2 regions of the Flexivirga sp. YIM B11880 genome follow, and region 2 is predicted to be linked to the other one. Evidence: predicted binding sites of a transcription regulator. Region 2 holds the regulator's gene; the other holds the start of a gene.
What was found. The regulator HspR, encoded in region 2, represses chaperone genes until heat shock. The targets are predictions, from matches to a motif close to AAGTTGAGTCNNNNNGACTCAACTT.
Positions count from the first base shown of each region.

Region 1: lon (endopeptidase La) is a predicted target of HspR. The motif match lies at 2,627-2,651, and genes of this name have one in related genera.

Region 1 covers NZ_JBMAMH010000001.1:117,523-123,968, forward strand. The annotation lists gene ACN8HC_RS00555 (HNH endonuclease signature motif containing protein) at 13-1,791, opposite strand; gene ACN8HC_RS00560 (GNAT family N-acetyltransferase) at 1,949-2,587, shown strand; gene lon (endopeptidase La) at 2,724-5,096, shown strand; gene ACN8HC_RS00570 (hypothetical protein) at 5,149-6,015, opposite strand; gene ACN8HC_RS00575 (GNAT family N-acetyltransferase) at 6,012-6,446, opposite strand, start outside.
Region 2 covers NZ_JBMAMH010000001.1:265,191-271,636, reverse strand. The annotation lists gene dnaK (molecular chaperone DnaK) at 1-702, shown strand, start outside; gene ACN8HC_RS01290 (nucleotide exchange factor GrpE) at 699-1,334, shown strand; gene ACN8HC_RS01285 (DnaJ C-terminal domain-containing protein) at 1,419-2,423, shown strand; gene ACN8HC_RS01280 (heat shock protein transcriptional repressor HspR) at 2,423-2,872, shown strand; gene ACN8HC_RS01275 (hypothetical protein) at 2,898-3,164, shown strand; gene ACN8HC_RS01270 (GNAT family N-acetyltransferase) at 3,226-4,230, shown strand; gene ACN8HC_RS01265 (LysR family transcriptional regulator) at 4,238-5,131, opposite strand; gene ACN8HC_RS01260 (hypothetical protein) at 5,213-5,368, shown strand; gene clpB (ATP-dependent chaperone ClpB) at 5,625-6,446, shown strand, end outside.

The DNA of each region.
Region 1 (6,446 bases), 150 kb from region 2:
CCGTGGCGGGTGTCAGTCGCCGGGCCAGGTCAGGTAGGTGCGGGCGGAGGGGCTGGTCCAGGTGCACACGCCGTCGGCTGTCATCGAAACGGTCCAGCCCCCTTCGTGTTTGGCCCGATGGTGATGCCGGCAGAGACATTGCAGGTTCGACGCGGCGGTCGGTCCGTCCGGCCAGCGATCGACGTGATCGATGTCGTCGAGCCGCGCCGGCCGGGTGCAACCGGGGAAGCGACAATGCTGGTCGCGAGCCATGACGAATCGCCGGAGGCGAGCGCCGGGCCGGTAAGTGACATCGGCCGTCTCGACGGTGGTCCCGGTCGCCGGGTCCACCAAGGCTCGAGTCAGGCCGACGCCGAGCGTTTGGCACAACTCGGTCAGCACGGCAGCGGGTATGACGCCCAATCCTTCGACGACCACGTCGCCGATGCGGTAAACCTGGGTCGGCGACGCGGTCTCGGAACCAGTCGGTCGAGACCGCCCGCGTCGCCGCTTGGTTGACGTGGTGATCGGTCCGGGGTCCCAGCGTTGCGAACTTGTCGAGGCCGGCGGGTGGAGGTCCACCTCGATTCGCGGAGCACATCGCGTGCCCAGCTTGCTCCGGATCAGGGTCGCCGCGTCGCACGGGGTGCGCACGATGACTTGGGATGTGGGGGTGTCGAGGGTGGTCAGCATGTCCATGCCTTCGGACACAGCCAGCGCGAGCCATTGCTCCAGCTGGGGCTCAACGAACGACGGCGCCGCGGGTCGATCGGAGTCGCAGGACAGCCGAGTCGTCGGACTGCGGAACGCTCTGCTGTGCTCGGTGATGTCGGCCAGCCGACCGAAGCGCCACGGCGCGACGTCGCTGCCTTGACGAGGCGTCCCGGCGGCTGCCCCAGAGCCGGGCTCACCGAAAGTCGAGACCAACGGGAGCTGGACCACGCAGGTGGTGCTGACCGAGATATTGCCGAGTAGCAGGTCGACGAACGCGTCGACGCGGCATTCGTCGAGAGACTTGCCGGTGGTCGTGTCCTTGTGCAGGTGACGCGCCAACTCGTTGACGCCGGCCATGACCCGCATCGCGTCCTCGGTGGGCAGGACCGCACGGAACACGCTCAACCCGGGCTCGTGGTGCGGGAAGGCCCGCACCTGCTTCGCCTGTGCCCTGCAAGCGGCGGCCGCCTCCTCCGCATCGGCGGGTGATGCGGCGGCGAGCAGCCGCCGCGCGCGTCGTACCAGTTTGGTCGCCGTCAATGGAACTGGCTCATCGCTGTCGTTCACGCACGCGTCACCGATCGCCGTGAGCAGCTCGGCCTCGATCTTGCGGGCGGCCTTCCTGTCCGAACCGCACAGCGTGTCGGTGACGCCGGTGAGTTTGCGCGGGTCCAGTGAGCCGCACTGCGTGAGGTCGAACATCGACGGCGCGTAGCGGATCACATCGACTGCTTCAGTCAGGCGGTCGGTCGCCTGACGGTCGGACCAACCGAGTCGGGTCGCGAGCTCCTGCGGCGTCCACTCGTCGGCGTAGCTGCCGATGGCGTGGCGGACTTCACGAGGCGGCGCACCCGGCGATACGACCTCCTCGATGGCAGCCACCTGGGCGAGCCGGACCGATTGCGCCGCCCAGACGGAGTTTTGCACCTGCTGGCAGGCGACGACCTGGTCGATCAGCTGCTCGCGAGACACGTTCGTCGTGCCGGCCCTCGACTTGGCGGCCGCCTCACGCGCAAGGGCGTGCGCGGTGGCCAGCAGCGCGACGACGGACGCGTCGGCAATGACCTCACCGGCGACCAAGAACGGCTGCTTCGACATGTTGTCATGATACTTACGTTCGACTCTGAATACAAGGTGTAAATGCGGTCAATTACGTTGCCACTGAGCAGTTTTCGCCGACTTCGAGACGTCACACCACCCCACTGCAGAGCCTATACGACCCTACCGACATCACCATCTCTGACAGAGTGTCGTCATGACGCCGCCCTGGCCGTTCGACGCACTCACCATCACCACTCGGGAGCTTGTACTGCGCCCCGTGCGAGACGTCGACCTGCCCGCTCTGGTCCGTGTTTTTCCGGACGACTTCGATCTCGATCCGCGCTACCCAGCCGTGCCCGGCATCCCGATGGCCGTGGACCGCCAACGCCGGCTCCTGCAGAGCATCTGGCGGCACCGTGGCTGCTGGTCGGTCGACGAGTGGGCGCTGGACTTCGCGGTATGGCGCGACAGCGACCTCATCGGGGTGCAGACCCTCGAAGGGACCGAGTTCACAGCCGAACGCACCGTCGACACGGCATCCTGGATCGCGAAACCGTTCCGTGGCAGCGGATTCGGCATCCAGGCCCGTGCATCGGTGCTGGGATTCGCCTTCGAGCACCTGCATGCCGAACGCGCTATCACCTCCGCCCTCCGGACCAACCGCGCGTCTCTGGGAGTGAGCCGGCATCTCGGTTACCGGGACACGAAGGTCAGGTCGCACGACACCGGGCACGGCATCGTCGAGTTGCAGCACCTCGTGCTCACCCGCGACGAATGGGCAGCGCGCGGCAGCACGCCGGAGATCGAGGTTCACGGCTTCGACGCCTGCCGCCCGTTCTTCGACCCGGCCTGACGAGGTGCCCTCACACCGGGAACAAAACGCGCCTCCGCATCCTTGAGCCAATAAGACTCAACTTTCGTTGCGGCATGAAGGGGTATGGCGGTGGGACCGCCCGACCCGTCAGCGCCGCCCAAGACTCAGGAGAGCAATGACTCAATCCTTCGAGCTGCCCGTGCTCTTTCTGCACGACCAGGTGGCCCTGCCCGGCATGACGCTGCCCATCGAGCTCGACGACGAGGCCCGCGCGGCCGTCGACGCGGCTCGGGCTGCCGGTGGCGAGCAACTGCTGCTCGCGCCGCGTGTCGACGACAACTACCCGACAGTCGGCGCCGTCGCCACCATCGAGCAGGTCGGCCGGATGCCCAACGGCGGGCCGGCTGCCGTTCTGCGCGCCACTGACCGTGCGCGCATCGGCCGCGGTGTCGCCGGCCCCGGGGCCGCGCTCTGGGTCGAAGCCGAGGTGCTGGCGCCCTCGGAGCCGACCGAGCGCACCCGCGAGCTCGCCACGGACTACAAGCGACTCGTCGTCGCGACCCTGAAGCGCCGCAACGCGTGGCAGGTCATCGACCACGTCGAGTCCACCACCGATCCGCACGCGCTGGCCGACCTGGCCGGGTGGGCGTCATACCTCTCGCCGCAGCAGCGGGTGCAGCTGCTCGAGGAGACCGACGTCGACAAGCGGCTCGAGGTCCTGATCACGTGGACCGGCGACCACCTCGCCGAGCAAGAGGTATCCGACAAGATCGCCACCGACGTCCGCGAAGGCATGGACAAGCACCAGCGCGAGTTCCTGCTGCGTCAGCAACTCGAGGCCATCCGCAAGGAGCTCGGCGAGAACGAGCCGGAGGGCGCCGACGACTACCGCACACGTGTCGAAGCGGCCGACCTGCCGGACGACGTCCGGGAGGCCGCCCTGCGGGAGGTCGGCAAGCTGGAGCGCTCCAGCGAGCAGAGCCCGGAAGGCGGCTGGATCCGCACCTGGCTCGACACCGTGCTCGAGTTGCCTTGGAAGTACAAGACATCCGACCGCACGGACATCACCGCCGCCCGCGAGGTGCTCGACGCCGACCACCACGGGCTGGAGGACGTCAAGGACCGCATCGTCGAATACCTCGCCGTCCGCGGTCGTCGCGCCGAGCGTGGCCTGGAAGTCGTCGGCGGTCGTGGCTCGGGCGCGGTGCTCGCGCTCGTCGGCCCGCCCGGTGTCGGCAAGACGTCGCTGGGCGAGAGCGTCGCACGCGCGCTCGACCGGTCGTTCGTGCGCGTGGCCCTCGGCGGTGTGCGCGACGAGGCCGAGATCCGCGGTCACCGCCGCACGTATGTCGGGGCGCTTCCCGGTCGCATCGTCCGTGCGATCAAGGAGGCCGGCTCGATGAACCCGGTCGTCCTGCTCGACGAGATCGACAAGGTCGGTTCCGACTTCCGGGGTGACCCGGCGGCAGCGCTGCTCGAGGTGCTCGACCCGGCGCAGAACCACACGTTCCGCGACCACTACCTCGAGCTCGACCTGGACCTGTCCGACGTCGTCTTCATCGCGACCGCCAACACGCTCGAGACCATCCCGAGCGCGCTGCTGGACCGCATGGAGCTGGTCGCCCTCGACGGCTACACCGACGACGACAAGGTGGCCATCGCGTCGACGCACCTGCTGCCCCGGCAGCTGGAACGCGCGGCGCTGACGACCGACGACGTCACGGTCGACGAGGCCGCACTGCGTGAGATGGCAGGCGATTACACCCGCGAGGCCGGCGTTCGGCAGATGGAGCGGTTGATCGGCAAGGTCCTGCGCAAGGTCGCCACCAACCTCGCCATGGACAAGGCGGAAGCACCCGTCCGGGTGACGGTCGACGACCTCAAGGACTACCTTGGCCGGCCCCGCTTCACGCCGGAGTCACCCGAGCGCACGGCGGTGCCCGGTGTTGCCACCGGCCTGGCGGTGACCGGCATGGGCGGGGACGTTCTCTTCATCGAGGCGGCCAAGCCCATGGTGCCGAGGCTGCAATCCGCTTCTACGGACGGCGAATCGGCGGCCGACCCTCGGCTGACGCTCACCGGTCAACTGGGCGACGTGATGAAGGAATCCGCGCAGATCGCCCTGTCCTACCTGCGAGCACACGGCACCGAGCACGGCGTGGAGGCGGCATCGCTCGCCGGGCCGATCCACCTGCACGTGCCGGCGGGCGCGACACCGAAGGACGGGCCGTCCGCCGGTGTCACCATGGTGACCGCGCTGGCCTCACTGGCGACCGGCCGCCCGGTCCGCAGCGATGTCGGTATGACGGGCGAGGTCACCCTGAACGGTCGCGTGCTGCCGATCGGTGGTGTCAAGCAGAAGCTGCTCGCCGCTCAACGGGCCGGCCTGACAACGGTGTTCATTCCGCGGCGCAACGAACCCGACCTGGATGACGTGCCGGTCGAGGTGAAGGACGCTCTCGACATACGACCCGTCAGCGATGTCGCAGAGATCCTCAGCCTGGCGTTCGAGGACGCGTCTGCGGCCCGCGCCCACGGCGCCGCCTGATCGATCGTCCGGGCAGGGGCTTGGCCCTTGCCCGGACGCTCGCGGTCATCCGTCAGGACCCGACCTGCGGCGCTGAACCTGCCGACACACTCGTTGCCGCGTCGCGAACCGGGTCCCACAGGTCGATCGTCTGCAGGATCCAGAACGCCGCGAAGCACACCAGCATCCCCGTCTCGACGAAGAGCACCGAGAACTTCCACGCGTGCACGACCCCGAACACCACTGCGAGACCCACCATGACGGCGAGCAGCACCCAGTACGCGGTGTCGAAGCGCGTCCTGCTTCGCTTCGCATCACCGGCGAGCACCCGGACGCCCCAGTCCGTGTTGAGCACGACGACACCGACGAACGGCACGAAGGTGAACACCGCGGCCAGCGTGTGCGCGTGCTCCACGAACGTCGCCCGGCTCACCGACAGCCACAGGACTCCGACCAGCCAGGCAAGCGCCACCGACACCAGCCCTACCGTGCTCCAGACGGTGAGCCGGCCACCACGGCGCAGCCGCCGCCATACGAGGAAGAGCACCGCCACATAGCCGACGGCGAGGACAGCGAGAAACGTCACCGCGTTGTTGGTGATCGCCGGGAGGTCCGGCGGATACCCGGGCTCGGGGTGCGGCACGAACGCGACCATCGGCGCGCTGATGCCGGCAAGGTCCAGGCACACGTTCTCGGCCTCGGTGAAGCCGTGCAAGGCGACCAGGCATACTCCGACACTGGCCAGCACCGCGATGAAGACCGGCCCGGCCGGCGTGTAGTAGTACGAGCTGATCGACCGCTGCCAGCCGTCCCGGACCGTTGCCATCCCGACCGACACCGTGAGCGCCAGCAAGAGGCCGAGCAGCCCGAACCGCAGGTAGCGGTAGGTCATGACCTGAACACTGACGGCGTCACGGTTGCCGGCCGGTGGGACCGTCATGAGCCGAGCAGCAACTGGTACCAGCGGGTATCGACCCACCTGTTGAATTTCCAGCCGACCTCGCGCAGCGTGCCGATCACTTCGAAGCCGAGCGATTCGTGCAGCGCGCAGGAGCCGGGATTCGGTTCGGCCACAACGGCGATCGCCGTGTGCATGCCGTCGGACCGCAATAGCCCGAGCAGATGCGAGTAGGTGAGCGTGCCCAGTCCGCGGCCGACCACGGAGTCGGCAAGGTAGATCGAGGTCTCGCGGGTGTGGCTGTATGCCGGGCGCGGGCGAAACGACCCGGCGAAGGCGAACCCGGCAACGACACCGTCCTCCTCGACGACGATCACGTGGTGTCCGGGCTCGGTGCTGGCAACCTTGTCCCGCCAGTAGGACGCCGGCGGGTCGGCCGTGTCGAACGTCGCCACCGTGTGCTGGACCGAATA
Region 2 (6,446 bases):
ACGAAGCGGTCGGAGGTGTTCTCGACCGCCGAGGACAACCAGCCGTCGGTGGAGATCCAGGTCTTCCAGGGTGAGCGCGAGCTGGCCAAGGACAACAAGCCGCTGGGCAACTTCGAGCTGTCCGGCATCGCGCCCGCGCCTCGTGGCGTGCCGCAGATCGAGGTCACCTTCGACATCGACGCCAACGGCATCGTCCACGTCTCCGCCAAGGACCGCGGCACCAACAAGGAGCAGTCGATGACGATCTCCGGTGGCTCCGCGCTGCCGAAGGAAGACATCGACCGGATGGTGCGCGACGCCGAGGAGCACGCGGCCGAGGACAAGAAGCGGCGTGAGGAGACCGAGGCCCGCAACACCGCGGAGCAGCTGGTCTACTCCACCGAGAAGTTCCTCGCCGACAACGGTGACAAGGTGCCGGCCGACTCCAAGGCCGAGGTCGAGACGGCCGTCAGCGAGCTCAAGGACGCGCTGAAGGACGAAAACACCTCTGCCGAGGACATCTCCGCCAAGACCAGCAAGGTCAACGACGCCTCCCAGAAGATGGGTGCTGCGCTGTATGCCGCCCAGCAGCAGTCCGGTGGCGACGCCGCCGGTGCGGGCGCCGGGACCGAGAGCACCGGGGACGCGTCGTCCGCCTCGTCGAGCAACGACGATGACGTGGTGGACGCCGAGGTCGTCGACGACGAGGGTGAAGGAAAGTGACAGAGCCCACCAAGGGCCAGCAGTCGGGCTCCGGTTCGCCGGAGCCCGGCCGGCGGCCGGAGGACGAGGAGCAGTCCGGCCCGATCATCCGCGACAAGCGCCGGATCGACGAAAACGGTGACGTGCGAGCTGGTTCCGAGCAGTCGCCGGACACTGCGGCGCGCCCGGATGCCGGTGCTCCGACCGACACGGATGAGCACCCGGACACGGTTCTCGCCGCCGAGCGGCTGGCGGATCTGCAGCGGGTGCAGGCCGAATACGTCAATTACAAGAAGCGCATCGAGCGCGACCGGGAAGCCCAGCGAGACGCCAACACGGCGCGCGTGCTGGAGTCGCTCCTGCCGGTGCTGGACGACATCTACCTGGCGCGTGAGCACGGCGACTTGGAGGGGACACCCTTCGAGAAGATCGCCGACAAGCTGCAAGCCACGCTCAGCAAGCTGGGGTTGACCGAGTTCGGCGCAGTCGGTGAGCCTTTCGACCCGATGCACCACGAGGCCTTGATGCACATCGAGGCCGAGGTGCCGGAGGGCGCGGAGGGCACCACCATCGTGCAGGTCATGCAGCCGGGTTACCGGCTCGGTGACCGCATGGTCCGTCCCGCACGCGTCGCGGTCGCGGACCCGTCCTGATGCAGGCCGCGTCGTTGATCGAGTGGGGACGCCGGCAACGGACACCCCACTCGATCAACGACCTGCAACTTCAAGGAGTGATGAATGGCTAGTCAGGACTGGCTCGAGAAGGACTTCTACAAGATCCTCGGCGTCCCCCAGGACGCGAGCGAGGACGACATCAAGAAGGCCTATCGCAGGCTCGCCCGCAAATGGCACCCGGACCAGAACCCCGGGGACACGGCGGCGGAGCAGAAATTCAAGGACATCGGCGAAGCCAACTCGGTGCTGTCGGACCCGGCGAAACGCCAGGAGTACGACCAGCTTCGGCAGATGGTCGGCGGTGGCGCCCGCTTCACCGCGGGTGGACCGGGACGCGGTGCCGGCGGCTTCGAGGACCTCTTCGGCTCGATGTTCGGCGGTGGCGGCGGTCAGAACGTCCGCTTCTCCACCGGTGGCGGCGGCGAGCAGATCAACCTCGACGACATCCTCGGTCACTTCGGCGGTGCCGGCGGCTACGGCTCGCCATACGGCGGTTATCAGGCCGGTCCACGCAAGGGTGCCGATCTCGAGGCGCGGACCACGCTGAGCTTTCGCGACGCCGTGACCGGTGAGACGGTGTCGCTGCAGGCCGCGGACGGCCAGACGATCAAGACCCGCATCCCGGCCGGGGTGAGGGACGGTCAGACGATCCGGTTGCGCGGCAAGGGTCAGCCGAGCCCGAACGGCGGGCAGCCGGGCGACCTGCTGCTGCACGTCACGGTTCAGCCGCACCCCGTCTTCCACCGCGACGGCAACAACCTGACCATCGACCTGCCCATCACGTTCGCCGAAGCTGCCTTGGGCGCAACGGTTTCCGTGCCGACGTTGAGTGGTAGATCCGTGAAGGTCAAGATCAAGCCGGGCACGCCGTCCGGACGGAAGTTGCGCGTCAAGGGCGAGGGCATCAAGGGCAAGAACGGCACGGGTGACCTCATCGTCACCGTCCAGGTCATCGTGCCGCAGAGGCTCGACGACGACGCCAAGAAGGCCGTCGAGACACTCGCCGCGCAGGACCGGAACAGCGGCGTCGACCCGCGCGCCCAGCTGACCGCGCAGGCCGCGCTCTGATGGTCCGCTCGTCGTGGCGAGGTGACACGCCACCGCCGGAGGACGCGCCGATCTATGCCATCTCGGCCGCGGCGCAGCTTGCCGGCATCCACGCGCAGACCTTGCGCCAGTACGACCGATTGGGCCTCGTCACGCCGTCCCGCACGCGGGGCGGCGGCCGACGCTACTCGGTGCGTGACCTGAAGGTTCTCGCCGAGGTGCAGCGCCTCTCCCAGGAGGAGGGTGTGTCACTCGCCGGCGTCCGGCGCATCCTCGAGCTCGAGGATCAGGTCGATGCGCTGCGCTCCCGGGTTCGTGAGCTCTCCGACGAGCTGCAGCAGGAGCGCGACAAGGCCGTGCGCCGAGTCTTCGCCGCAGGACCCGACGGGCAGATCACCGCGCTCCGCCCGGGGGAGCGGGTACAGCCGGTTCGGAACGAACGTGCCCTCGTCGTATGGCGCAAGCGTTGAGCAACGCCTCGCTAGGTTGGTGCCCGTGATCGAATACCTCATGGTGTTCGCCGACCGGGAGGCTGCGGAGGACGTGGCGGACCAGCTTCTGGACGACGGCGAATTTGCTTCCGTCCGCGTCGTTTCGGAGGCACTTGCCGGAGAGGACGACGCAGAGGACGTCGACTGGGTGGTCCATGTGGTGCTCGAATCCGACGGTGTGGAGAACGCCCGGACCCTCGCCGATCGCTTCACCGACCTGGCCGAAGAACACGGTGGCTGGCTGGACGAGGACTGGTCCAGCGAGGAGTGACCGGCGGCGTCGGCCGAAAATCGGGTCGCACCCCTGGCGGCTGCTGCCTAGCGTTGACGGCGTGATCCGACAGATCGATCCGGCTGACGACGATGTGATGCGTCAGGTGTATGACGTGGGGGTTGCGGCCAAAAGCGTTGACCGTCCATGGTTTTCGCCGTCGACATACGTCTCCTGGGTGGTCGGGATGCGCAATCCTGAGCCGGAGGAGCCGCGAGAGCTCTATGGATGTTTCGATGCGGAGGGCCGCCTGACCGCAACCAGCCTGCTGTTCGTGCCGGCCGAGGACAATCGGGAGAAGGTCTACGCCGCTGTCGATGTCTCGCCCGAGCACCGGCGGCGTGGGTTCGGCACCGAGCTGGTGCAGCACGCGGTCGAGCGGGCCCGGAAGCTCGGCAGAACAACACTCTTCATCGAGACCCTCGCCCCCGCCTGGTGTCGTGAGGAACACGGTTATGCGCGCTTCGCGCGCTTGATGCGGTTCACCCCTGCCTGGGATGAAGTCGCACGACACCTTCGCCTGCCGGTGCCGGGCGATCGGCTTGCGACGCTCGCTGACATGGCGGCCGCACATCACGCCGGTTACCGCATCGAGACCTTCGCGGACGGCGTCCCGGACGAGTTGCTGCCTGGACTGGCCGATTTGATGAGTCTGCTCGCGGTCGACGCGCCTTCTGGCGATGTCGATTTCGAGCCCGAGAAGGTCACCCCGGAGCGGCTCGTGCACATGTATGCCCGCCACGTCGAGCAAGGTCAAAATCTACTCACCGCCCTTGCCATTCACGAAGCAACGGGAACGGTCGTCGCTCATTCAGATCTCGAGGTCGACGCGTCGCCGTCGGTCGCCCAGCTCGGCACGTACGTCCATCGGGAGCACCGTGGCCATCGCCTGGGGATGGCGGTGAAAGTCGCGAACCTGCAGCGCTTGCAAGGAGATTTCCCTGGTCGCGGTTTCGTGCGCACCTTCAATGAGGAGAACAACCAGCACATGGCCTCCATCAACGTCGACCTCGGCTTCGAGGTGGTCGAGACGATGACCGAGTGGACGATCGACGTCCGCAGCTAGCGCCCGTTCAGCCGTCCGTGGCAATTTCGTGCAGCAGTTCCAGTGCACGCCGGCTGACCGGGCTCCCGGCGGCCGCGTCACGCACGTGCACCGCGATGCCCCGACGGACCTCCGGATCGGTCAGCGGTATGGCGCACGCGCGCCGCGGAAGTGCCCCGAGGGTGAGCCGTGGTGTCAAGGTGAGACCGATGCCGGCCGCGACGAGCGCGAAACTGGTGTGGTGGTCCTGACACTGAGCGACCACCCGCGGCGTGATGCCGGCCTTGTCGAGCGCGCGCCGCAGGATCCGGCCGCAGGTCTGGTCCTCGTTGCTGTCGTCGACCCACGGCTGATCGGCCAGGTCGCTCATCGACAGCTGCGCCCGGCCGGCGAGCGGGTGATCCGCTGGGAGCACGGCGACATACGGCTCGGTCATCAATTCGTGCCGCCGGTAGCCCTTGAGGACCGGCGGCCGCTCGGTGAGGTCCTCGGTACGGATGTCCAGGTCGCACTCGGCGCGGCTCGCTTCGGTGAGTTCGTTGAGGTCGACCGTGATCAGCACATCGGCGAACTCCCGTTGCAGCTTGGCGACCAATTGCGGCACCCACTCCTCCCCGGCAGAAGAGAAGCACGCGATGGAGAGGCTGCCGGTGCGGCCGTTGCGCAGATCGGTCACCACGTTGTCGAGCCGGGCGATGGCGCCCATCGCGTCGTCGCTCTGGTCCGCCAGCAACCGGCCGACGGGGGTCGGCGCAATGCCACGGCCGGCCCGCTCGAAGAGCGTCAAGCCGGTCTCACGCTGCAGCTGATTGATGTGCTGGCTGACGGCGGACGGCGTGTAGCCAAGATTGGCTGCGGCGGCCTGCACCGAGCCACTCGCGACGACGGACCGGAAGACGCGGAGGCGGTGGATGTCGAGCACTCGCCAACCATACAGTGAAGCTTACGACTTGTGAAGAAAGCATCGCTTGTGCTGCATAGTTCGAGATCGCACAATGGATGCATGAACACAACGCACGCACTCGACAACACCCACCGCGGCGGCCGGGGCCGGGCACCGCTCGGCTTCTCCGGCAAGGTCCGGGCCTTCTTCCGCGAGCAGCAGGACGCGCAGGAGCTGCTCCTCGAGAAGCAGGCCCCGTGGCTCCGTCGCCGCTGACCCGCCGGCCGCCGACACCTTCCACAGGCGCCCCTTGACCCACGCCGAGTCGAGGGGCGTCGTCATGGGATGGCCAGGACAAAGTTGAGCGGAATAGACTCAAGTTTGCCCTGGTTGTACTCAGTGAGAGCTGTGCCGGACCGGTCGCCTCTTGCCCGCTCGAAGTCGACGCGCCAGGGTTGACGGAGAGTCGCGACGGCGGACCGCGTCCGGCATACGACCTGACTGACCACCCTGACGAAGGAGACCGACTGACGTGGATCTGCAGCTGACGACCAAGGCGCAAGAAGCCGTTTCGAATGCCGTCCAACTGGCGACCCGATCGGGCAACCCGCAAGTGGAGCCCGCCCATCTACTGCTCGCGCTGAGCGAGCAGACCGACACGACCACCGGGCCACTGCTGGAGGCCGTCGGCACCACGACCCAGGCGGTGCGCGCCACCGCTGAGCAGGCTGTTCGAGCGCTGCCGGCCGCGCAGGGCGCGTCCGTCGCGCAGCCGACCATGTCGCGCACGTTCGCCAACGTGCTGGAGCAGGCGCGACAGGTCATGGAGTCGATGGGCGACACCTTCGTCTCCACTGATCACCTCCTGGTGGCGCTGGCGCAGACCGGCCAATTCGGCCTGAACGCAGAGGCTCTGGTGGCCGCGATCCCGCAGACGCGGGGCGGTCGCAAGGTGACCGGCCCCGAGCCGGAGGGCAGCTTCGACGCGCTCGAGAAGTACGGCACCGACCTCACCGCGGCGGCCCGCGAGGGCAAGCTCGACCCGGTCATCGGCCGCGACTCCGAGATCCGCCGCGTGGTCCAGGTGCTGTCGCGGCGCACCAAGAACAACCCGGTGCTGATCGGTGAGCCCGGCGTCGGCAAGACCGCCGTCGTGGAGGGCCTTGCGCAACGCATCGTCGCCGGCGACGTGCCGGAGTCGTTGCGGGACAAGCGATTGATCTCGCTCGACCTGGCTGCCATGGTCGCCGGCGCAAAATACCGTGGTGAGTTCGAGGAGCGGCTGAAGGCCGTGCTGGAGGAGATCAAGGGCTCCGACGGCGAGGTCATCACCTTCATCGACGAGCTGCACACG